Regions from separate parts of the Pseudomonas sp. LFS074 genome, predicted to be linked through region 2. Evidence: predicted binding sites of a transcription regulator. Region 2 holds the regulator's gene; the other holds the start of a gene.
What was found. The regulator sigma-54, encoded in region 2, starts transcription at its own class of promoters, with help from an activator protein. The targets are predictions, from matches to a motif close to ANTGGCATNNANNTTGCTNT.
Positions count from the first base shown of each region.

Region 1 (10,896 bases), 310 kb from region 2:
AGTGGCGAGAAGTGCGCTGCTGCCAGTGCCGCGCCAAGCCCGGAGTTCTGCATGCCCACCTCCAGTGCCAGTGACTTGCGCTGGGCCAGCGGCAGCTTGCACAGCTTGCCGGTCAGGTACCCCAGCAAATAGCCGAAGCTGTTGTGCAGCATCACCACCGCCATGATCAGCAACCCCGACTCGGCGATTTTCGCCTGGCTGGCCGCCACCACCGCACACACGATCATCACGATACTCACCACCGACACCAGTGGCAGCACCTGCACCGCCGCCTGCACGCGGGCACCGAGCAAGCGCTGGGCCAGCACGCCGAGCACGATCGGCAGCATGACAAGCTGCAGGATCGACCAGAACATGTCCATGAAGGACACCGGCAACCAGGCCGATGCCAGGAACCAAATCAGCGCCGGGGTCAGTAGCGGTGCCAGCAGGGTGGTGACCGCAGCGATCGCCACGGCCAGCGCCAGGTCGCCACGCGACAGCCAGACCATCACGTTCGATGCCGTGCCGCTTGGGCAGCAACCAACCAGGATCACGCCCACGGCAATTTCCGGCGGCAGGTGGAACAGCTGGCACAGCAGCCAGGCCATGCCGGGCATGATCACGAAGTGCGCGACCACGCCCAACATCACCCGCCAAGGCTGGCGGGCGAGGGCGGCGAAGTCGTCGAGCTTGAGGGTAAGGCCCATGCCGAACATCACCAGCCCCAGCAGCGGCACAATGGCCACCTTGAGGGCGATGAACCATTGCGGTTGCAGGAAAGCCAGCACGGCGAAAACCAGCACCCACAGGGCGAAGGTATTGCCGACGAAGCGGCTTAAGGCGGCGAGGGCACGCATGGGCAATTCCTTTTCTTTTTATAGCTGTGTGGATTTTATTGGCCCTTTCGCGGGTTTACCCGCGAAGAGGCCGGTGCAGGCAAAAAATCACTTCCAGGCCAGCACCGGTCCTTCAAGAGAACATCAGACCCCTTGCGGAATCTCTTCTCCACCCAGTGCCTCGAACAGCACCGGCAGGAACTCGGCAAAGGTCATCATCATCAGCTGGAAGCTGGCATCGAACTGCTGCGCAGCTTCATCGCCACCGTCCTGCTCGGCTTGCTCTTGCAGCAGCTCTTCGAACTTCAGGCGCTTGATGACCATCTTGTCGTCGAGAATGAACGACAGCTTGTCCTGCCAGGCCAGGGCCAGCTGGGTCACTACCTTGCCAGTGCTCAGGTGCAGCTGGATTTCCTCGCCCGTCAGGTCCTGGCGCTTGCAGCGCACGATACCGCCGTCTTCGGCCGTGTCGCGCAGCTCGCATTCGTCCAGCACATGGAAGCCTTCGGCGGCTTGCTGCGACTTGACCCAGTCGGTCATGGTGGCAACCGGTGCAACTTTTACCGTGGCAGGGCGCACCGGCAGCGAGCCCATCACTTCACGCAGGGTCGACAACAGGTCTTCGGCACGCTTGGCGCTGGCCGAGTTGACCAGAATCACGCCCAGGCGCGGGGCGATGGCGGCGAAGATCATCGAGCGGCGGATGAACGCGCGCGGCAGGAAGGCCTGGATGATCTCGTCCTTGATCTGGTCGCGTTCCTTTTTATAGACCTTGCGCATTTGCTCGGTCTCGATCTCTTCGACCTTTTCCTTGACCGCGTCGTTGACCACGCTGCTAGGCAGGATGCGTTCTTCCTTGCGTGCGGCAATCAGCAGGTACTCGCCGCTGACATGCACCAGGGGAGCGTCTTCGCCTTTGCCGAACGGCGCGACGAAACCGTAGGTGGTCAGCTCCTGGCTGGCGCATGGGCGGGCCGGCTTGCTGGCCAGGGCGGCTTCCAACGCTTCAGGCTCGAACGGAACTTCCTGGGTCAGGCGGTAGGTCAGCAGGTTCTTGAACCACATGAGGGGCAATCTCTCCTTAATGCATAAGGCGGGCATTATTCTCCGTGCGCTGATCTGAGGCCAGCCCTGTCACAGGGCCAGCAGTGACTAATGCGGGAAAGAAACGCACGCCAACGCTAGGTCTTTGAAAGGCATGAGGTTTTTTTTGAAAAAAGTTTAAAAAGTGCTTGCCAGGGTATGGGGCCGTCCGTAGAATGCGCGCCACACCGAGACGAAGGGTGATTAGCTCAGCCGGGAGAGCATCTGCCTTACAAGCAGAGGGTCGGCGGTTCGATCCCGTCATCACCCACCACTCGATGTATAGCGCAGCGGTAGTTCAGTCGGTTAGAATACCGGCCTGTCACGCCGGGGGTCGCGGGTTCGAGTCCCGTCCGCTGCGCCATATTCCACTTCCAGGGCCCACTGAACACCCGGAAGTAACAAAGAAAGCGACCTTAGGGTCGCTTTTTTTGTGCCTGTATTTTGCTGTTTGATCCAAGTTTGAAAAAACTTCGATAAGTGCTTGCCAGAGCGCAAAGTCGCCCGTAGAATGCGCGCCACACCGAGAGACATGGGTGATTAGCTCAGCCGGGAGAGCATCTGCCTTACAAGCAGAGGGTCGGCGGTTCGATCCCGTCATCACCCACCACTCGATGTATAGCGCAGCGGTAGTTCAGTCGGTTAGAATACCGGCCTGTCACGCCGGGGGTCGCGGGTTCGAGTCCCGTCCGCTGCGCCATATTCCACTTCCAGGGCCCACTGAACACCCGGAAGTAACAAAGAAAGCGACCTTAGGGTCGCTTTTTTTGTGCCTGCAGTTTCAGCGTCAGCGCTCTTCCTCCCGCAGCGTCAGCACCTCGAACCCTTGCTCGGTCACTGCCACGGTGTGCTCCCATTGCGCCGACAGGCTGTGGTCACGGGTAATCACCGTCCAGCCGTCCTTCATTTCTCGCGTGCCACGCTTACCCTGGTTGATCATCGGCTCGATGGTAAACACCATGCCCGGCTTCAGCTTCATGCCCATGCCGCGCTGGCCAATGTGCAGCACCTCGGGCCCCTCATGCATCTGCTGGCCAATGCCGTGCCCGCAATACTCGCGTACCACGCTGTAGCCCGCAGCCTCGGCATGGGCCTGCACGGCATGGCCGATATCACCCAGCGTCGCCCCAGGGCGCACCTGCTCGATGCCTTTCCACAATGCGTCGTAGGTAGTGTCGACCAACCGCCGGGCTTCATCGCTGATCGCTCCGATGCCATACATCTTCGAAGAGTCGGCAATGTAGCCGCCCTGTTCCAGGGTGATGTCGACGTTGATGATCGAGCCTTCCTTGAGCACTTCATCGACTTTGGGTATGCCGTGGCACACCACATGGTCCACCGAGGTATTGAGCGAGTAGGGGAAGCCATACTGGCCTTTGCTCGCTGGCCGCGCCTTGAGTGTATTGACGATGAATGCCTCGGCGCGATCGTTGATCTGCATGGTGGTGACACCGGGGCGGATGAAGCTGTCGAGGTCGGCGAACACCTGGGCCAGCAGTTGGCCGGCGCGGCGCATCAGGTCGAGTTGGGCGGGGGTCTTGATGATCACCTGAGACATAGGGGGAGGGCAGTTGCTCATGCTGGAATGTGCCCCAGCATAGCGCCTGGGGCTGTGAAGTTGCCACCGCATGGTGCGCAAGATAGGCCACAGCACGGCCTTTGTGGGAGCGTGAGGCGGCTGGCCCATTAATTGCTGACTTACCTCCCATCCAGGGCGGTCAACGTCGACAGCCCACACAACCTCACGACAAAGGCGCCGTGTTGCCCCGCTTGCTTGCGCAAGCCGGAGCAGCCGGCGCCTTTTTGCGTTCCCCACAGGAGCCCGCCCATGGCCAACAGCGAAGTGCGCAGCGTCTGCCCCTACTGCGGCGTTGGCTGCGGCATCGTCATGAGCGTTGCCGATGGCAAGGTCGGCAAGATCAGTGGCGACAAGCAGCACCCCAGCAACTTCGGCCGCCTGTGCACCAAAGGCCTCACCGCACACCTGCCGCTGAGCGCCGCCGGGCGCATGGCTGACGCCTATGTGCGCCAGCAACGTAGCCAGCCGCCGGTGCGCACCAGCATGGACCAGGCCATCACCGACACTGCCATGCGCCTGCGCGGCATCATCGACCAGCACGGCGCTGACGCCGTCGCGCTGTACGTGTCCGGGCAAATGTCGCTGGAGGCCCAGTACTTGGCCAACAAGCTGGCTAAAGGCTTTATCCGCACCCGCCATATCGAGTCCAACTCGCGCCTGTGCATGGCCAGCGCCGGCAGCGGCTACAAGCTGTCGCTGGGCGCCGATGGCCCACCCGGCAGCTACCAGGACTTCGAGCACGCCGACGTATTCCTGGTGATCGGCGCCAACATGGCCGACTGCCACCCCATTCTGTTCCTGCGCCTGCTCGACCGGGTCAAGGCCGGGGCCAGGCTGATCGTCGTCGACCCCCGGCGCAGCGCTACCGCCGACAAGGCTGACCTGTTCCTGCAAGTACGCCCAGGCAGCGACATGGCCTTGCTCAACGGCTTTTTGCACTTGCTGCAGCGCAACGGCCACACCAACCCCGACTTCATCGCCCGCCACACCGAAGGCTGGGACGAACTGCCACCCTTCCTCGACGACTATACCCCCGAGCGCGTAGCCGCCATCACCGGGCTGGCGGAGGCCGATATCATCCAGGCCGCCGATTGGATCGGCAGCGCCAGCAACTGGATGAGCTGCTGGACCATGGGCCTTAACCAGAGCATCCACGGCACCTGGCACAGCAACGCCATCTGCAACCTGCACCTGGCCACGGGCGCCATCTGCCGCCCCGGTAGCGGCCCGTTCTCGCTGACCGGCCAGCCCAATGCCATGGGCGGCCGCGAGATGGGCTACATGGGGCCTGGCTTGCCAGGCCAGCGCTCGGCGTTGGTGGCAACGGACCGCGCCTTTGTCGAGCAGCAGTGGCAGCTGGCGCCGGGCAGCCTGCGCAGCGAAGGCGGTGAGGGCACGGTGGCGCTGTTCGAGCAGATGAAGGCCGGAGAAGTGAAAGCCTGCTGGATCATCTGCAGCAACCCAGTGGCCAGTGTCGCCAACCGCCAGCAAGTAATCGACGGGCTGCGCGAGGCCGAACTGGTGATTACCCAGGATGCATTCCTCGACACCGAAACCAACCGCTACGCCGACATCTTGCTGCCGGCCGCGCTGTGGGCCGAAGGCGAGGGTGTGATGATCAATAGCGAACGCAACCTGACGCTGATGCCGCGCGCCGTCCAGCCGCCAGGGCAAAGCCTGCCCGACTGGCAGATCATTGCCCGTGTGGCCTGTGCCATGGGCTATGCCGACGCATTCGACTACCCCGATGCCGAAGCGGTGTACGAGGAAATTCGCCGCTTCCACAACCCGCTGACCGGCTACGATCTGCGCGGCATCGGCTATGCCGAACTGCGTACGCAACCGCGCCAGTGGCCCTGTGCGCCGGGCCGTGAACAGGCGCGAAGCCCACTGCGCTACCTCAACGACGGCAGCAGCCAGGCGCTGTTGCTCGATGCCCAGGGGCAGCGGCCGGCCCTGGCCTTCCCGACCGCCAGCGGCAAGGCGCGCTTCTTCGCTCGGCCTTGGCTGCCGGCGCCGGAGTTGCCGAATGACGACTACCCCATGGTGCTGAATACCGGCCGCGTGCAGCACCAATGGCACACCCTCACCAAGACCGGCAAGGTGCCGGCGCTGAACAAGTTGGAGCCTGGTCCCTTTGTCGAAATCCACCCCGAAGATGCTGCCCGGTTGGGAGTGGCAGAAAAGGACCAGGTGGCCATTCGCTCGCGACGTGGTCAAGCCGTGCTACCGGCGCGTATCAGCGACCGGGTCATGCCGGGCAACTGCTTCGCGCCGTTTCACTGGAACGACCTGATCGGCGAGCAGTTGGCAATCAATGCCGTGACCTGCGATGCGGTCGACCCGTTGTCACTGCAGCCTGCCTTCAAACATTGCGCCGTGGCCCTGGAGCGGGTCGCAAGTGAGCGCATCGATGCCCTTGACCTGAACACTGCCACTTCGGAGCCTGCTCGCATGCCGACCGCCACCCTGTCCCGTCTGCTTGGCCTGGACACCCTGCCGACCCCGGTGCTGGCCGAAGAAGAGCGCCATTACCTGCAAGGTTTCCTGCTGGGCCTGGACCAAGCCCGCGCCGAGGGCGTGCCCGCCCTGCCGGCCAGTGCGCCGCTGGCTGCCAACCGGCGGCTGTTCGTCGACGGTTTGCTGGCCGGGCTGTTCGCCCAGCCCGCCACTGCGCCCCCAGCGGCGCTGACAGTGCCACTGCATCAGGTGCTGTGGGCCTCGCAGACCGGCAACGGCGAGCTGCTGGCCGAACGCTGTGCCGAGCGCCTGCGCGGTGCCGGCCTGAGTGTGCAACTGCGCTGCATGGAGGCGGTCAGCCCAAGCCAGCTGCAGGGCGCTGCCAGTGTGGTGTTGATTGCCAGTACCTTTGGCGATGGCGATGCACCCGACAGCGCGGCGGCATTCTGGCAGGCACTGCAGGGCGAGGGGGGCGCCCACTGCGCCGAGCTGCCCTATGCCGTGCTGGCCCTGGGCGACTCCAGTTACGATCAGTTCTGTGGCTTTGGCCGCAAGCTCGACCTGCGTCTGGCCGAGCTGGGAGGGCGGCGCCTGCTGCAACGGGTGGACTGCGAGCCGGATTTTGACGAAGCCTTTGCGGGCTGGCTCGAGGCATTGCTAGCCGAGCTGGGCAGTGCCACGGCGCCACTACCGGCCAGCGACCCCGCACCCGTGGCGGCCTACAGCAAGCAACAACCCTGGGCTGCCACCTTGCGGGAAAATCGCCTGCTCAATGGCCCCGGTGCCAGCAAGGAAACCCGCCAGCTGGTCTTCGACCTGAGCGGTAGCGGATTCACCTACGCCGCCGGTGACGCCTTGGGCGTGTGGCCGCGCAATTGCCCGGCTCTGGTCGACGAGCTGCTGGCACTGACGCAGCTTGATGGCCAGGCCTTGGTCGAGTTGAAAGGCCAGCCTGCCATGCCACTGGCCGAAGCCCTGCAGGCGCATCTGGAAATTGCCAAGGTAAGCCCTCAACAGCTGCAAGCATTTGCAGGCAATGCGCCCGACCTGCAGCGCCTGCTGCAGCCCGCGTGCAAGGCCGAGCTGCAGGACTGGTTGTGGGGCCGGCAGTTGACCGATGTGCTGCGCGCCTTCCCCCAGCAGTTGCCACTGGCCCACTGGCTGGAGCTGCTCAAGCCGTTGCAGCCGCGGCTCTACTCGATCAGCTCCAGCCCGCTGGCGCACCCGGAGCAGGTGCACCTGACGGTTTCCACGGTGCGTTATGGCAAACGTAAAGGCGTGTGTTCAAGCTTCCTTGCTGACCGTGCGCAGGCACTCAAGGTGGCAATTTTCCCGCAGGTGTCGAAGCACTTTCGCCTGCCCGAGGACGACAATGTGCCGGTAATCATGGTTGGCCCTGGCACTGGTATTGCGCCGTTTCGCGCCTTCCTCGAAGAACGGGAGGCGCGGGGGGCGAAAGGCGGTAACTGGCTGTTCTTTGGCGAGCAGTACGCGGCAACCGACTTCTATTACCGGGAACAATTGCAGGCCTGGCAGGCAGGTGGTCATCTACGGCTGGATACAGCGTTTTCCCGCGACCAGGCCGAGAAGATCTATGTACAGCAACGCCTGCGAGAGCAGGGAGCACAGGTATGGCAATGGCTGGAGGCAGGCGCGTATTTTTATGTCTGCGGGGATGCCCAGCGCATGGCCAAGGATGTGGATGCGGCGTTACGTGAAGTCATTGCCGTGCACGGGAAAGTGGATGCGGATGCCTATGTCGAAACATTGAACAAGGCCAAGCGGTATAGGCGCGATGTGTACTGAGCGCACCGGGATGGGCTGTTGTGCACTGTGAATGTGCATACCTGTGCCGGCCTCTTCGCGGGTGAACCCGCTCCTACAGGTACCGTACAAGTCTGCCGACCTTTGGAGATCCCTGTGGGCGCGGGTTTACCCGCGAAGAGACCGGCACAGATAAAGCAATTGGCACAGTCCCTGCTTTATCTCCAATACAACAAGCCCCGCTGATCAACGGCGATCAACCCGGGCCCCTACCGTGATGAATACAGGCAAAGGCGCCTGGAGCTTCGGCTCCAGGCGCCTTTTTTTTGATCGAGGATCGGCTTATGAAGGCAACAGTGAGCAGCGGGCAACGAGAGCGACTGGTCATCGTCGGCAACGGCATGGTCGGCCACCATTGCGTCGAACAACTGGTCAGCCGTGGCGCCCTGCAGCGCTTCGAGGTGCGGGTGTTCGGCGAAGAGCGCCAACGCGCCTACGACCGCGTGCACCTGTCCGAATACTTCGGTGGCAGTTGTGCCGAAACCCTGGCCCTGTGCGAGCACGATTTCTACAACGCCAACGGCGTGCACCTGCACCTGGGTGAGGCTGTGCTGGAGATCGACCGCGAGCGCTGCGAGGTGGTCACCGCCGAGGGCCGATACGGCTACGAGCAACTGGTGCTGGCCACCGGTTCCTACCCCTTCGTACCGCCGATCGAAGGCTCCAGCGGCAATGCCCGGCTGGTGTACCGCACCCTGGACGACCTTGATGGCATTCGCGCTGCCGCAGCCGGTGCGCGTCGTGGCGTGGTGGTCGGTGGCGGCCTGCTTGGCCTGGAAGCCGCCAACGCCCTCAAGTCGCTGGGCCTGGAGGCCCACGTCGTTGAATTCGCTCCACGGCTTATGCCGGTGCAGTTGGACGGTGAGGGCGGTGCCGCGCTTAAAGCGCAGATCGAGGCGCTGGGCGTGGGGGTGCACCTGTCACGTGCCACCCAGTCGATCAACGACGGTGAAAGCTACCGCTATCGCATGAACTTCGACGGCGGCGAGCACCTGGAAACCGACCTGGTCGTGTTCTCCGCTGGTATCCGCCCACAGGATGCCTTGGGCAGAGCCTGCGGCCTGGAGATCGCCGCGCGCGGCGGTGTGGTGATCGACAATCACTGCCGCAGCAGCGACCCACGCATCTTTGCCATTGGAGAGTGCGCCTCGTGGAACGGCAGCGTTTTCGGCCTGGTTGCCCCAGGCTACGGCATGGCCCGCAACCTGGCGGCGTTGCTGATGGGGGAGGCGGCGGTCGCGTTCACCGGCGCCGACATGTCGACCAAGCTCAAGTTGTTGGGTGTGGATGTCGGCTCGATCGGTGATGCCCACGGCGCCACCCCTGGCGCGCGCAGCTACCGCTTCATCGACGAGGCCAACAGCGCCTACCGCCGGCTGGTGGTGGACGCCAGCGGCAAGCATGTGCTCGGCGCGGTGCTGGTGGGCGACAACAGCTATTACGACACCCTGCTGCAATACGCCCAGAACGGCATTGCCTTGCCGGCCGACCCGGCAGCGCTGATCTTGCCGCAAGGCGGTGGCGCACCGGCCTTGGGCGCTGACGCATTGCCCGACCGCGCGACCATCTGCTCCTGCCACAACGTCAGCAAGGGCGCGGTGTGCGCGGCCATCGACAGCGGTTGCAGCGATCTTGCGGCGGTCAAGGGCTGCACCAAGGCTGCCAGTGGTTGCGGTGGTTGCGCGGCCCTGCTCAAGCAGGTGTTCGAGCATGAATTGACCGCCCGCGGCGTGGCGGTGGACAAGAGCCTGTGCGAGCACTTCGCCTACACCCGTCAGGAACTCTACGGGCTGGTGCGGGTTGAGGGTATTCGCACCTTCGGCGAACTGCTCGAACGCCACGGCAAAGGCCACGTTGGCTGTGACATCTGCAAGCCGGCGGTGGGCAATATTCTCGCCTCGTGCTGGAACCAGCCGATCATGGACCCGGCGCTGGTGCCGCTGCAGGACACCAACGACACCTTCATGGCCAACATGCAGAAAAACGGCACCTACTCGGTGGTGCCGCGCATACCGGGGGGGGAAATTACCCCCGACAAGCTCATCGTCATTGGCCAGGTGGCCAAGAAGTACGATTTGTACACCAAAATCACCGGCGGCCAGCGCATCGACCTGTTCGGTGCCCAGTTGCATGAACTTCCGCTGATCTGGGGCGAGCTGATCGAAGCCGGCTTCGAAACCGGCCACGCCTACGGCAAATCGACCCGCACGGTGAAATCGTGCGTGGGCAGCACCTGGTGCCGTTACGGCGTGCAGGACAGTGTCGGCATGGCCCTGCGCCTGGAGGACCGCTACAAAGGCCTGCGCAGCCCGCACAAGCTCAAGTTCGCCGTGTCCGGCTGCACCCGCGAATGTGCCGAGGCGCAGAGCAAGGACATCGGCGTGATCGCCACTGACAAGGGCTGGAATCTGTACGTGTGCGGCAACGGCGGCATGCGCCCACGGCATGCTGAACTGTTCGCCACCGACCTGGACGACGAAACCCTGGTACGCCTGATCGACCGCGTGCTGATGTTCTACATCCGTACCGCCGACAAGCTGCAGCGCACCTCGGTTTGGCGCGAGAGCCTGGACGGTGGGCTGGACTACCTGAAGCAGGTGATCATCGACGACAGCCTGGGCTTGGCCAGCGAGCTGGAAGCGCAGATGCAGCATGTGGTCGACCAGTACGAATGCGAATGGGCCAACGCCCTCAACGACCCGGAGAAGCTCAAGCGCTTCCGCACCTTCGTCAATGACCGGCGTGCCGACCCGGACATGCACTTCGTGCGCGAACGCGAACAACGCCGGCCTGCTGCGCCGCTGCACCTGATTCCAACTGTCGAGGAGGCTGTCTGATGAACCTGTCCAATGCTGCTGTGAAAACCCAAGCGACCTGGCAGGTGGTGTGCCGGGTGCAAGACCTGGTAGCCGAGTCCGGGGTGGTCGTGTGGCTGGATGGCACCCAGGTGGCGCTGTTCTACCTGCCGGGGCAGGCCCAGCCGCTGTATGCCGTGGACAACCGCGACCCGCGTTCCGGCGCCAACATCATCGGCCGTGGGTTGGTAGGCAGTGTGCAGGGTGAGTTGGTGGTGGCGGCGCCGTTGTACAAGCAGCATTTCAGCCTGCAGAGCGGCGAGTGCCTGGAGGATGC
Region 1 covers NZ_JBFPFV010000001.1:1,380,585-1,391,480, forward strand. The annotation lists gene ACNQP3_RS06375 (bile acid:sodium symporter family protein) at 1-839, opposite strand, end outside; gene rdgC (recombination-associated protein RdgC) at 963-1,883, opposite strand; tRNA gene ACNQP3_RS06385 (tRNA-Val) at 2,100-2,175, shown strand; tRNA gene ACNQP3_RS06390 (tRNA-Asp) at 2,189-2,265, shown strand; tRNA gene ACNQP3_RS06395 (tRNA-Val) at 2,436-2,511, shown strand; tRNA gene ACNQP3_RS06400 (tRNA-Asp) at 2,525-2,601, shown strand; gene map (type I methionyl aminopeptidase) at 2,689-3,480, opposite strand; gene ACNQP3_RS06410 (bifunctional nitrate reductase/sulfite reductase flavoprotein subunit alpha) at 3,730-7,746, shown strand; gene nirB (nitrite reductase large subunit NirB) at 8,049-10,601, shown strand; gene nirD (nitrite reductase small subunit NirD) at 10,601-10,896, shown strand, end outside.
Region 1: a site for sigma-54 is predicted at 7,905-7,924, ahead of nirB (nitrite reductase large subunit NirB). Genes of this name have one in related genera too.

Region 2 (10,896 bases):
CGCCGGCGGAATCTGACCCTGCGTCACCGCCAAGGAGATTTGCCATGCAGCACTGGAAACGCACCACGGAAACCGCCAACCGCCTGTTCGATCAAGGCGAGCTGGTCGACGCCCGGGAACACTACCTGCAAGCCCTGGCGCTGGCCCAGGTGCTGTTCGAGCGCTGGCATGACGTCGACGAAGCGGTGGCCGCTTTCGTCATCGCCCACCATAACCTGGCCGACTTGCACCTGCGCCTGAACCAGCCGCAGGAAAGCGCCGACTACTTGTGCGCCGCTCACCAGCGGCTGCTGCAGGCCAGCCAGGAGACGCGCCTGCCGCAGGCGCTGCGTGATGCGGCCTTGCGCCACAGCGGGCGCACCTACACCGAACTGCTGAGTTTCATCGCCGAGTACGGCCAGTACCCGCGTACCGAGCGCCTGCTAAGTCGCCACAGCGCCGGGGCCAGCGAGCTCGCTGCCCAGCGGGACCTGGCACCCAGAACCCATGCCTACGGAATTCACTGACATGCCACATACCCTGCCTGCATTGCCATACGCCTATGACGCGCTGGAGCCGCACATCGACGCCCAGACCATGGAAATCCACCACACCAAGCATCATCAGACCTACGTGAATGGTCTCAACGCCGCTATCGAAGGTACCGAGTGGGCCGAATGGCCGGTTGAGAAGCTGGTTGGCGCCGTCAAGCAACTTCCGGAAAACCTGCGTGGCGCAGTGACCAACCACGGCGGCGGCCACGCCAACCACAGCCTGTTCTGGACCGTCATGTCGCCACAGGGTGGCGGTGAGCCTGTGGGCCAGCTGGCGCAAGCTGTCACCGCGCAACTGGGCGGCTTCGAGGCTTTCAAGGAGGCTTTCACCAAGGCTGCGCTGACGCGCTTCGGCAGCGGCTGGGCCTGGCTAAGCGTGACACCGCAGAAAACCCTGGTGGTAGAGAGCAGTGGCAACCAAGACAGCCCGTTGATGCACGGCAATACGCCAATCCTCGGCCTGGACGTGTGGGAGCACGCGTATTACCTCAAGTACCAGAACCGTCGTCCGGAATACATCGGCGCCTTCTACAACGTCATTGACTGGGCGCAAGTGGAGCGCCGTTACCTCGAAGCCCTGAAGTGAGTCGAACCGGTATGCGCTCTGAGGTGATGTCTGTCAGCAGTGTGCGCCTGTTCCGCCTGGCGCTTGGGACCTTGCTGTTGCTGGCTGGCACCGCGCTGCTGGTAGCGCGTGGCCTCGCCTGGCTGGACCTGGAGCCGCGCATGCTTCGCGCCCTTGAGGGCGGTGCGCTATGTGCGCTGGGCACTGCACTGGGCGCAGTACCGGTACTGGTCATTCGCAACATGCCAGTGGCGCTGGCCGACACGCTGCTGGGTTTCGGCGCCGGTGTGATGCTGGCAGCCACCGCGTTTTCCCTGATCATTCCGGGGTTGGATGCCGCCCAGTCCATCGGGTTCAGCCCTTGGGGCGCGGGTGGCCTGATCAGCTTCGGCTTGTTGTTCGGTGCGCTGTGCCTGTTTCTGGTCGACCTCAAGGTGTCTGGCGCCTCGCCAGAAGCGCTGGTTGGCCCCGACAATCAGCCGGTGATTGCTGCACGTATCTGGCTGTTTGTCATTGCCATCATTGCGCACAACATCCCTGAAGGCATGGCGATTGGAGTGTCGGCCGGTGGCGGCATGGCCGACGCCGACAGCCTGGCCATGGGCATTGCGTTGCAGGATGTGCCTGAGGGGCTGGTGATTGCGCTGGTGCTGGCCGGGGCGGGCATGCCGCGTTTCAAAGCTTTCCTGATAGGCGCTGCGTCAGGGCTGGTCGAACCGGTGGCCGCAGTGATCTGTGCCTGGCTGGTGAATGTTGCCGAACTCCTGCTGCCGCTGGGTTTGGCCTGTGCGGCGGGGGCGATGCTGCTAGTGGTCACCCAGGAAATCATCCCGGAGTCGCGCAGCAATGGCCACCATCGGCTGGCTAGCCTGGGGTTGTGTATCGGCTTCTGTCTGATGATGGTGATGGATACCGCGATGTCCTGATTCATCATCAGGTTGGCGCGCACTCCAACAAGGAGTGTGCCGGCTTTATTCGCCTTCGTCGAAGAAGTTGTTGATCAGTTCGACCAGCGCGTCCATGGCATCGCTGTCTTGCTCACCCTCGGTATGCAGGTGCACCTGGGTGCCTTTGCCCGCTGCCAGCATCATCACCGCCATTATGCTCTTGCCATCCACCAGCTTGTCCGGCGCACGTCCAACCCGTACCTGGCAGGGGAAGCGGCCGGCCACGCCGACGAACTTGGCTGCCGCCCGGGCATGCAGGCCCAACTTGTTGATGATGGTGATTTCGCGGGCGGGCATCGTGGGGCGGATCCTTGGGCTAGAGGTCGCGGTGGCGGACCTGGACGTTTTTCAGGGTTTGCTGCAGGTGTTGGCCAAGGCGCTCGGTGATGTACACCGAACGGTGATGGCCGCCGGTGCAGCCGATGGCAATGGTGACATAAGCGCGGTTGCTGGCGGCGAAGCGGGGCAACCACTTGAGCAGATAGCCCGAAATGTCGTTGTACATGTCTTCGACATCCGGCTGGGCAGCCAGGTAGTCGATCACTGGCTGGTCGAGGCCCGAGTGCTCTCGCAGCTCGGGCTTCCAGTAGGGGTTGGGCAGGCAGCGCACATCGAACACCAGGTCGGCGTCGACCGGCATGCCGCGCTTGAAGCCGAACGACTCGACCAGGAACGCAGTGCCAGGCTCGGGTTGGTTGAGCAGGCGCAGCTTGATCGAGTCACGCAGCTGATACAGGTTCAGGTTGGTGGTGTCGATTTTCAGGTCGGCCAGGTCGGCGATCGGCCCCAGCAAATCGCTTTCCACGCGGATTGCTTCCGCGAGCGAGCGGTTGGCGTTGGTCAGCGGGTGGCGGCGGCGGGTTTCCGAGAAGCGCTTGAGCAGCATATCTTCGTCGGCATCCAGGAACAGCACGTCGCACTGGATGTTCCGCGCGCGGGCTTCTTCGAGCAATTCGGGGAAGCGCGTCAGGTGGCTGGGCAGGTTGCGTGCGTCGATCGACACGGCAACCTTCGGTTGCAGCAGTTCGGTGTTGATCAGTGCGTCTTCCGCCAACTGCGGCAGCAGCCCGGCCGGCAGGTTGTCGATGCAGTAGAAACCGTTGTCTTCCAGGACATCGAGGGCAGTGCTCTTGCCGGAGCCGGACCGGCCGCTGACAATGATCAGGCGCATGTTCAGTGCTCGTTCTGTACGTCCAGGACAACCTGGAACAGGGCCTCACTGCTGGTGGCCGCACGCAGGCGATCACGGACCTCCTTGCGATCGAGCATGCTGGCGATCTGACGCAGCAGTTCCAGATGCGCATCGGTAGCGGCTTCGGGCACCAAGAGGACGAACATCAGGTCCACCGGCGCGCCATCGATGGCGTCGTAATCGATAGGTGCTTCAAGGTGCAGCAGGGCGCTGACAGGAGCGGAACATCCTTCAAGCCGGCAGTGCGGAATGGCGATGCCATTGCCGAAACCGGTAGAACCGAGTTTTTCCCGGGCGACCAGTTTTTCGAAGACGTCCTGCATCTCCAGTTCTGGCACTTGATCGGCGATGACGGTGGCGACCTTTTCCAGGGCGCGCTTCTTGCTGCCGCCCGGCACGTTCACAAGGGAACGGCCGGGGGTCAGGATGGTTTCAAGTCGGATCATGGATGAGGGGGATCAGCGGGCAGCTGCACCTTGCAGCAGGCTTTGCTGTTTTTCCTTGTGTTTTTTCAGTTGGCGGTCGAGCTTGTCGGCCAAGGCGTCGATCGCTGCATACATATCTTCGTGTTCGGCGTTGGCTACCACTTCGCCGCCGGGAATCTGCAGGGTCGCTTCGACCTTCTGCTGCAGCTTCTCGACTTTCATGATGACCTGCACGTTGGTGATCTTGTCGAAGTGACTTTCCACGCGAGCGAGCTTTTCAAGCACATAATCGCGAAGTGGCTGGGTGACTTCTACATGCTGTCCACTGATATTGACTTGCATACAGCTTCTCCTTTGTTGCCCGTGCATAAAGAAGCAGGTCTTGCACCTGCCCCACAAACGCTGTGGCACATCTCAGGGGCTACATCAGTCGCTTGCGCTCGCTCGACGGTGCGATGCCGAGGGACTCGCGGTACTTGGCGACGGTGCGACGGGCTACCTGGATGCCTTGTGCCTCCAGTAAACCAGCGATCTTGCTGTCACTCAATGGCTTTTTCTGATTTTCCGCTGCAACCAGTTTTTTGATGATCGCGCGGATCGCCGTGGACGAGCATTCTCCGCCTTCGGAGGTGCTGACGTGGCTGGAGAAAAAGTATTTCAGTTCGTAGATGCCACGCGGTGTGTGCATGTACTTTTGCGTGGTAACCCGCGAAATGGTCGACTCGTGCATGCCCACCGCTTCGGCGATGTCGTGCAACACCAACGGCTTCATTGCTTCATCGCCGTGGTCGAGGAAGCCGCGCTGGTGCTCGACGATCTGCGTGGCAACCTTCATCAGTGTTTCATTGCGGCTTTGCAGGCTCTTGATGAACCAGCGCGCTTCTTGCAGCTGGTTGCGCATGAAGGTGTTGTCGGCGCTGGTGTCGGCACGGCGTACGAAGCCCGCGTACTGTGGGTTGACGCGCAGGCGTGGGATGGCTTCCTGGTTCAGCTCCACCAGCCAGCGCTCGCTGTCCTTGCGCACGATGACGTCAGGCACTACGTACTCGGGCTCGCTGGATTCGATCTGCGAACCGGGGCGCGGGTTGAGGCTTTGCACCAGCTCGATGACCTGGCGCAGCTCGTCTTCCTTGATTTTCATGCGCCGCATCAACTGGCTGTAGTCGCGGCTGCCGAGCAGGTCGATGAAATCGGTGACCAGGCGCTTGGCTTCGGTCATCCACGGGGTGCTGGCGGGCAGCTGGCGCAGTTGCAGCAGCAGGCATTCGCCCAGGTTACGTGCGCCCACGCCAGCTGGCTCGAACTGCTGGATGCGGTGCAGTACCGCTTCGACTTCGTCCAGCTCGATATCCAGCTCAGGGTCGAAACCTGCGCAGATTTCCTCGAGGGTGTCTTCCAGATACCCCTGGCCGTTGATGCTGTCGATCAGGGTGACGGCGATCAGGCGGTCGGTATCGGACATCGGCGCCAGGTTCAGCTGCCACAGCAGGTGGCTTTGCAGGCTCTCGCCGGCCGATGTGCGGGTGGTGAAGTCCCACTCGTCGTCATCGTTGCTCGGCAGGCTGCTGGCGCTGGTCTGGTAGATGTCTTCCCAGGCGGTATCGACCGGAAGCTCGTTGGGGATGCGCTCGCTCCACTCACCGTCTTCCAGGCTGTCGGCACTGACAGTGCTTTCCTGGAAGCTATTGTCCTGGGCTTCGGCGGCCGGCTTGTTTTCGGCGTTGTCCGCCATCGGGTCGCTGTTGTCGAAGTCGTCGCCGTCTTCCTGACGTTCGAGCATCGGGTTCGACTCCAGCGCTTCCTGGATTTCCTGTTGGAGGTCCAGGGTGGAAAGCTGGAGCAGACGGATGGCCTGTTGCAACTGCGGTGTCATCGTCAGTTGCTGGCCCATTTTTAGGACGAGCGATGGTTTCATGGCTGGGGCTTAATACCTTGTTCGCCGGCGCGCATGCGCCATCCACTACACGAGGGCGCCGAGGCGCCAGATCAAGCAAGTTTTATGCCTTAAATTGTAGCGTTTGCCTAGAGTACCGTAACAACTTTACCCGTAGTTTTGGGGCTATTTGCCGGTACTCCAGGCGCGCCTCGGGTCAGAGGCGGAACTCGTGGCCCAGGTAAACCTCTTTGACCAGATCGTTGGCAAGGATGGTTTCGGCGTCGCCTTCGGCAATCAACCGGCCATCGTTGACGATGTAGGCGGTTTCGCAGATATCCAGGGTCTCACGCACGTTGTGGTCGGTGATCAGTACACCGATACCTTTGGCCTTGAGGTGGTGGATGATCTGCTTGATGTCGCCGACCGAGATCGGGTCGACACCTGCGAACGGTTCGTCCAGCAGGATGAACTTGGGTGCGGTCGCCAGGGCGCGGGCAATTTCGACGCGGCGGCGTTCACCGCCGGACAGGCTCATGCCGAGGTTGTCGCGGATGTGGCTGATGTGGAACTCCTGCAGCAGGCTTTCCAGCTCCTTGCGGCGGCCTTCGCGGTCCAGGTCCTTGCGGGTTTCGAGGATGGCCATGATGTTGTCGGCCACCGACAGCTTGCGGAAGATCGAAGCTTCCTGCGGCAGGTAGCCGATACCGGCGCGCGCACGGCCATGCATGGGCTGATGGCTGACATCGAGGTTGTCGATCAGTACCCGGCCCTGTTCGGCCTGGACCAGCCCGACGATCATGTAGAAGCAGGTGGTCTTGCCGGCGCCGTTAGGGCCGAGCAGGCCGACGATCTGGCCGCTGTCGATCGACAGGCTGACATCACGTACCACCTGCCGGCCCTTGTAGCTCTTGGCCAGGTGCTGGGCTTTGAGGGTTGCCATTTACTCGGCCTTCTTCTTGGGCTGGATCACCATGTCGATACGCTGACGCGGTGTAGTCACGTTGCCACCGCGACCGGCGGTCGCCACCTGGGTCTGGGTGTTGTAGACGATCTTCTCGCCTTCGGTGGTGTTGCCTTCGTTCTCGACCTTGGCGCGGTCGGTGAGGATCACCAGGTCCTTCTGCGACTGGTACTGGATGGTCACGCCCCAGCCCTTCATCTTGTCCGGCTTGGCTGCGCTCTGCTGCTGCTCGAAGTAGGCCAGGTTGCCCACCGAGGTCACCACGTCGATATCGCCGGAGGCGGAACGGGTGATGGTCACGGTGTTGCCTTTGATCATCATCGAACCCTGGGTGATGATCACGTCGCCGGTGTAGGTGGCCACGCCTTGCTTGTCATCCAGGTGGGCGTTATCGGCCTGGATGCGGATAGGCTGGTCACGGTCATTCGGCAGGGCGAGGGCGCTCGCGCTTCCCAGTGCTGCGCTCAGGCTGAGCAAAAGGGGGAGGGTTTTAACGAGCCTCATACTGTCCTCTTACGTTAGAGAGCAAGTCCATCTTGCCTTCTTTCAAATACGCTTTCATTCCTTTGCCCGTAGTTGTGCCACCGGCGCCGTCGATTCTAACGGCTTGCTCGGTCTGCGCATATTGCTTCTGCGGGAACACGGTCATGCGTGAGCTGGTAATGATGGTTTCACGCTGCTTTTCGTCGGTGCGGGCAACCCGTACCTTGTCGATCAGCTCGACCTCGGTACCGTCCGGGTTGACCTCGGCGCGGGTGCTTTGTACGTGCCACGGGTATTCGGTGCCGCGGTACATGTGCAGGTCCGGCGTGGTCAGCAGGGTAATTTCGCTGGCCTTGAGGTGCTCGACCTTGTCGGCGGTCATTTCGTACTGCAGCTTGCCGTCGGGCAGGAACTGCACGCTGTGGGCGTTGATCGCGTAATAGTCGATGGCGCTTTCGTCGACTTGGGCCACCGGCTTGTCGAGGAAGCTTTCCGGGCTGACATTCCAGTAGCCAATGGCTACCAGCAGGGCGGCGATCGCCCCGAGCAGCACAATGTTTCGGGCTTTCTTGCTGAACATGGGCAGCCTTACAGGTAGTTGGCGTTGGCAGCGTCCAGGGTGCCCTGGGCCTGCATGATCAGTTCGCAGAATTCACGGGCCGCGCCTTCGCCACCGCGTGCCTGGGTCACGCCATGAGCGTGCTGGCGTACGAACGGTGCGGCGTTGGCTACAGCCATGCCCAGTGCCACCCGGCGAATCACCGGCAGGTCGGGCAGGTCATCCCCCAGGTAGGCCACTTGATCATAGCTTAGGCCCAGTTCGGCGAGCAGGCCGTCAAGCACCACCAATTTATCCTCGCGCCCCTGATACAGGTGCGGGATACCGAGGTTCTTGGCGCGACGCTCGACCACCGGGGTCTTGCGCCCGCTGATGATGGCGGTGGTCACCCCCGAGGCCATGAGCATCTTGATGCCCTGGCCATCGAGCGTGTTGAAGGTCTTGAATTCGCTGCCGTCCTCGAGGAAGTACAGGCGCCCGTCGGTGAGCACGCCGTCCACGTCGAATACCGCGAGCTTGATGCTCTTGCCGCGTTGCATGAGGTCCTGGTTCATTCCATCGCTCCTTTACATTACGCCGGCGCGCAGCAGGTCGTGCATGTTCAGGGCGCCGGTCGGGCGGTCCTCGCGGTCCACCACCACCAGGGCGCCGATCTTGTGGTCTTCCATGATCTTCAGGGCTTCGGCGGCGAGCATTTCGGCCCGCGCGGTCTTGCCATGAACGGTCATGACCTGGTCGATCAGGGTGGTGTGCACATCGATGTTGCGGTCCAGGCTGCGGCGCAGGTCGCCGTCGGTGAAGATCCCGGCCAGCTTGCCATCGGGCTCGACGATCACGGTCATGCCCAAACCTTTGCGGGACATTTCAAGCAGCGCATCCTTGAGCAGGGTGCCGCGAGGTACCTGAGGCAGCTCATCGCCGCTGTGCATGACGTTCTCGACCTTCAGCAGCAGGCGGCGGCCCAGCGCACCGCCTGGGTGCGAGAAGGCGAAGTCCTCGGCGGTGAAGCCGCGGGCCTCGAGCAGGGCGATGGCCAGCGCGTCACCCAGTACCAGCGATGCCGTGGTGGAGGAGGTGGGCGCCAGGTTGAGCGGGCAGGCTTCTTGCTCGACACGGGCGTCGAGGTTGACCTCGGCGGCCTGTGCCAGCGGCGAGTCCGGGTTGCCGGTCAGGCTGATAAGTTTGATGCCCAGGCGTTTGATCAGCGGCAGCAGGGTGACGATTTCGGCAGTGCTGCCGGAATTCGACAGGGCAAGGATGACATCATCGCGGGTGATCATGCCCATGTCGCCATGGCTGGCTTCGGCCGGATGTACGAAAAACGCCGGGGTGCCGGTGCTGGCGAGGGTTGCGGCGATCTTGTTGCCGATGTGCCCGGACTTGCCCATGCCGACCACGACAACCCGGCCCTTGCTGGCCAGGATGAGTTCGCAGGCCTTGACGAAATTGTCGTCGATGCGCGCCAGCAGGGCCTCTACGGCCTCGAGTTCCAGGCGCAGGGTGCGTTGGGCGGATTGGATCAGCTCGCTGGATTGGCTCATGTCGAAAAAGCAGTGCCTGATGAAAAGGCCGCGATTATACGCGCAATGAAGAAAACCCTCACCCCTTCGATTGCTGTAGCGAATGTCATCAAAGCCTGTCTCGGGGCTGAACGACTGCTTGCCTGGCCTTGGGGCGGCGCTGTCAGCGGTGCTATAGTTCGCCGCTATTCGGCCTGCCAGGGGTGCGTGTGCCTTCCTGATGGAGGCCGGCGTCCATTAGGACGAGGCTGCACTAGCAAGGAGTCTAGATGAGTGTGGATAGCGCCTACGCGGTCGAGTTGAAGGGGGTTACCTTCAAACGCGGTTCGCGCAGCATTTTCAGCAACGTCGACATCCGCATCCCGCGCGGCAAGGTCACCGGCATCATGGGACCATCGGGTTGCGGCAAGACCACGTTGCTCCGCCTGATGGGTGCGCAGCTGCGCCCTTCCAGCGGTGAGGTATGGGTGGCCGGCCAGAACCTGCCGACGCTGTCGCGCAGCGACCTGTTCGACGCCCGCAAGCAGATGGGTGTGCTGTTCCAGAGCGGCGCGCTGTTCACCGACCTCGACGTGTTCGAGAACGTCGCGTTCCCGCTGCGCGTGCATACCCAGCTGTCGGATGAAATGATCCGTGACATCGTGTTGATGAAGCTGCAGGCCGTGGGCCTGCGCGGCGCCATCGACCTGATGCCCGACGAGCTGTCCGGTGGCATGAAGCGCCGAGTGGCGCTGGCTCGGGCGATTGCCCTGGACCCGCAGATCCTCATGTACGACGAACCGTTCGTCGGCCAGGACCCGATCGCCATGGGGGTACTTGTGCGCCTGATCCGCCTGCTCAACGACGCCCTGGGCATCACCAGCATCGTGGTTTCCCATGACCTGGCAGAAACCGCCAGCATTGCCGATTACATCTACGTGGTAGGTGATGGCCAGGTGCTGGGCCAGGGCACGCCTGATGAGCTGATGGGCTCGGACAACCCACGGATTCGCCAATTCATGAAAGGCGACCCGGACGGCCCGGTACCCTTCCACTTTCCCGCGCCTGACTACCGCGCCGACCTGCTGGGGGCGCGTTGATGCGCAGAAAATCCTTACTCGAACGTGTCCGTCTGCTGGGCCGTTCGGCAATCGACGTGCTGGCCGTGCTCGGGCGTTCGTGCCTGTTCCTGTTCCATGCGCTGGTCGGTCGCGGCGGCATTGGCGGCGGCTTCCAACTGCTGACCAAGCAGCTGTACTCGGTGGGTGTGCTGTCGCTGGCGATCGTTGTCGTGTCCGGGGTATTCATCGGCATGGTGCTGGCGCTGCAGGGTTACAGCATCCTGACCAAATACGGCTCGGAACAGGCGGTAGGGCAAATGGTTGCCCTGACCCTGCTGCGTGAGCTTGGCCCGGTGGTGACGGCGCTGCTGTTCGCGGGCCGTGCCGGTTCCGCGTTGACCGCCGAAATCGGCAACATGAAGTCCACCGAGCAGTTGTCGAGCCTGGAAATGATTGGCGTCGACCCGCTCAAGTACATCGTTGCGCCACGTTTGTGGGCCGGTTTCATCTCGCTGCCGCTGCTGGCGCTGATCTTCAGCGTGGTCGGTATCTGGGGTGGCTCGTGGGTGGCGGTGGACTGGCTGGGCGTCTACGAGGGCTCGTTCTGGGCCAACATGCAGAACAGTGTTTCATTCACTGACGACGTGCTCAACGGGCTGGTCAAGAGCCTGGTGTTCGCTTTCGTCACAACCTGGATCGCCGTTTTCCAGGGGTACGACTGTGAGCCCACCTCAGAAGGGATCAGCCGTGCCACCACCAAGACCGTGGTCTATGCCTCGTTGGCAGTGCTGGGTC
Region 2 covers NZ_JBFPFV010000001.1:1,067,747-1,078,642, forward strand. The annotation lists gene ACNQP3_RS04875 (class II fumarate hydratase) at 1-16, shown strand, start outside; gene ACNQP3_RS04880 (hypothetical protein) at 45-506, shown strand; gene ACNQP3_RS04885 (superoxide dismutase) at 508-1,119, shown strand; gene ACNQP3_RS04890 (ZIP family metal transporter) at 1,131-2,024, shown strand; gene ACNQP3_RS04895 (HPr family phosphocarrier protein) at 2,070-2,342, opposite strand; gene rapZ (RNase adapter RapZ) at 2,362-3,216, opposite strand; gene ptsN (PTS IIA-like nitrogen regulatory protein PtsN) at 3,219-3,683, opposite strand; gene hpf (ribosome hibernation-promoting factor, HPF/YfiA family) at 3,696-4,004, opposite strand; gene ACNQP3_RS04915 (RNA polymerase factor sigma-54) at 4,084-5,577, opposite strand; gene lptB (LPS export ABC transporter ATP-binding protein) at 5,753-6,478, opposite strand; gene lptA (lipopolysaccharide transport periplasmic protein LptA) at 6,479-7,003, opposite strand; gene lptC (LPS export ABC transporter periplasmic protein LptC) at 6,990-7,562, opposite strand; gene ACNQP3_RS04935 (KdsC family phosphatase) at 7,571-8,095, opposite strand; gene ACNQP3_RS04940 (KpsF/GutQ family sugar-phosphate isomerase) at 8,108-9,082, opposite strand; gene ACNQP3_RS04945 (ATP-binding cassette domain-containing protein) at 9,331-10,140, shown strand; gene mlaE (lipid asymmetry maintenance ABC transporter permease subunit MlaE) at 10,140-10,896, shown strand, end outside.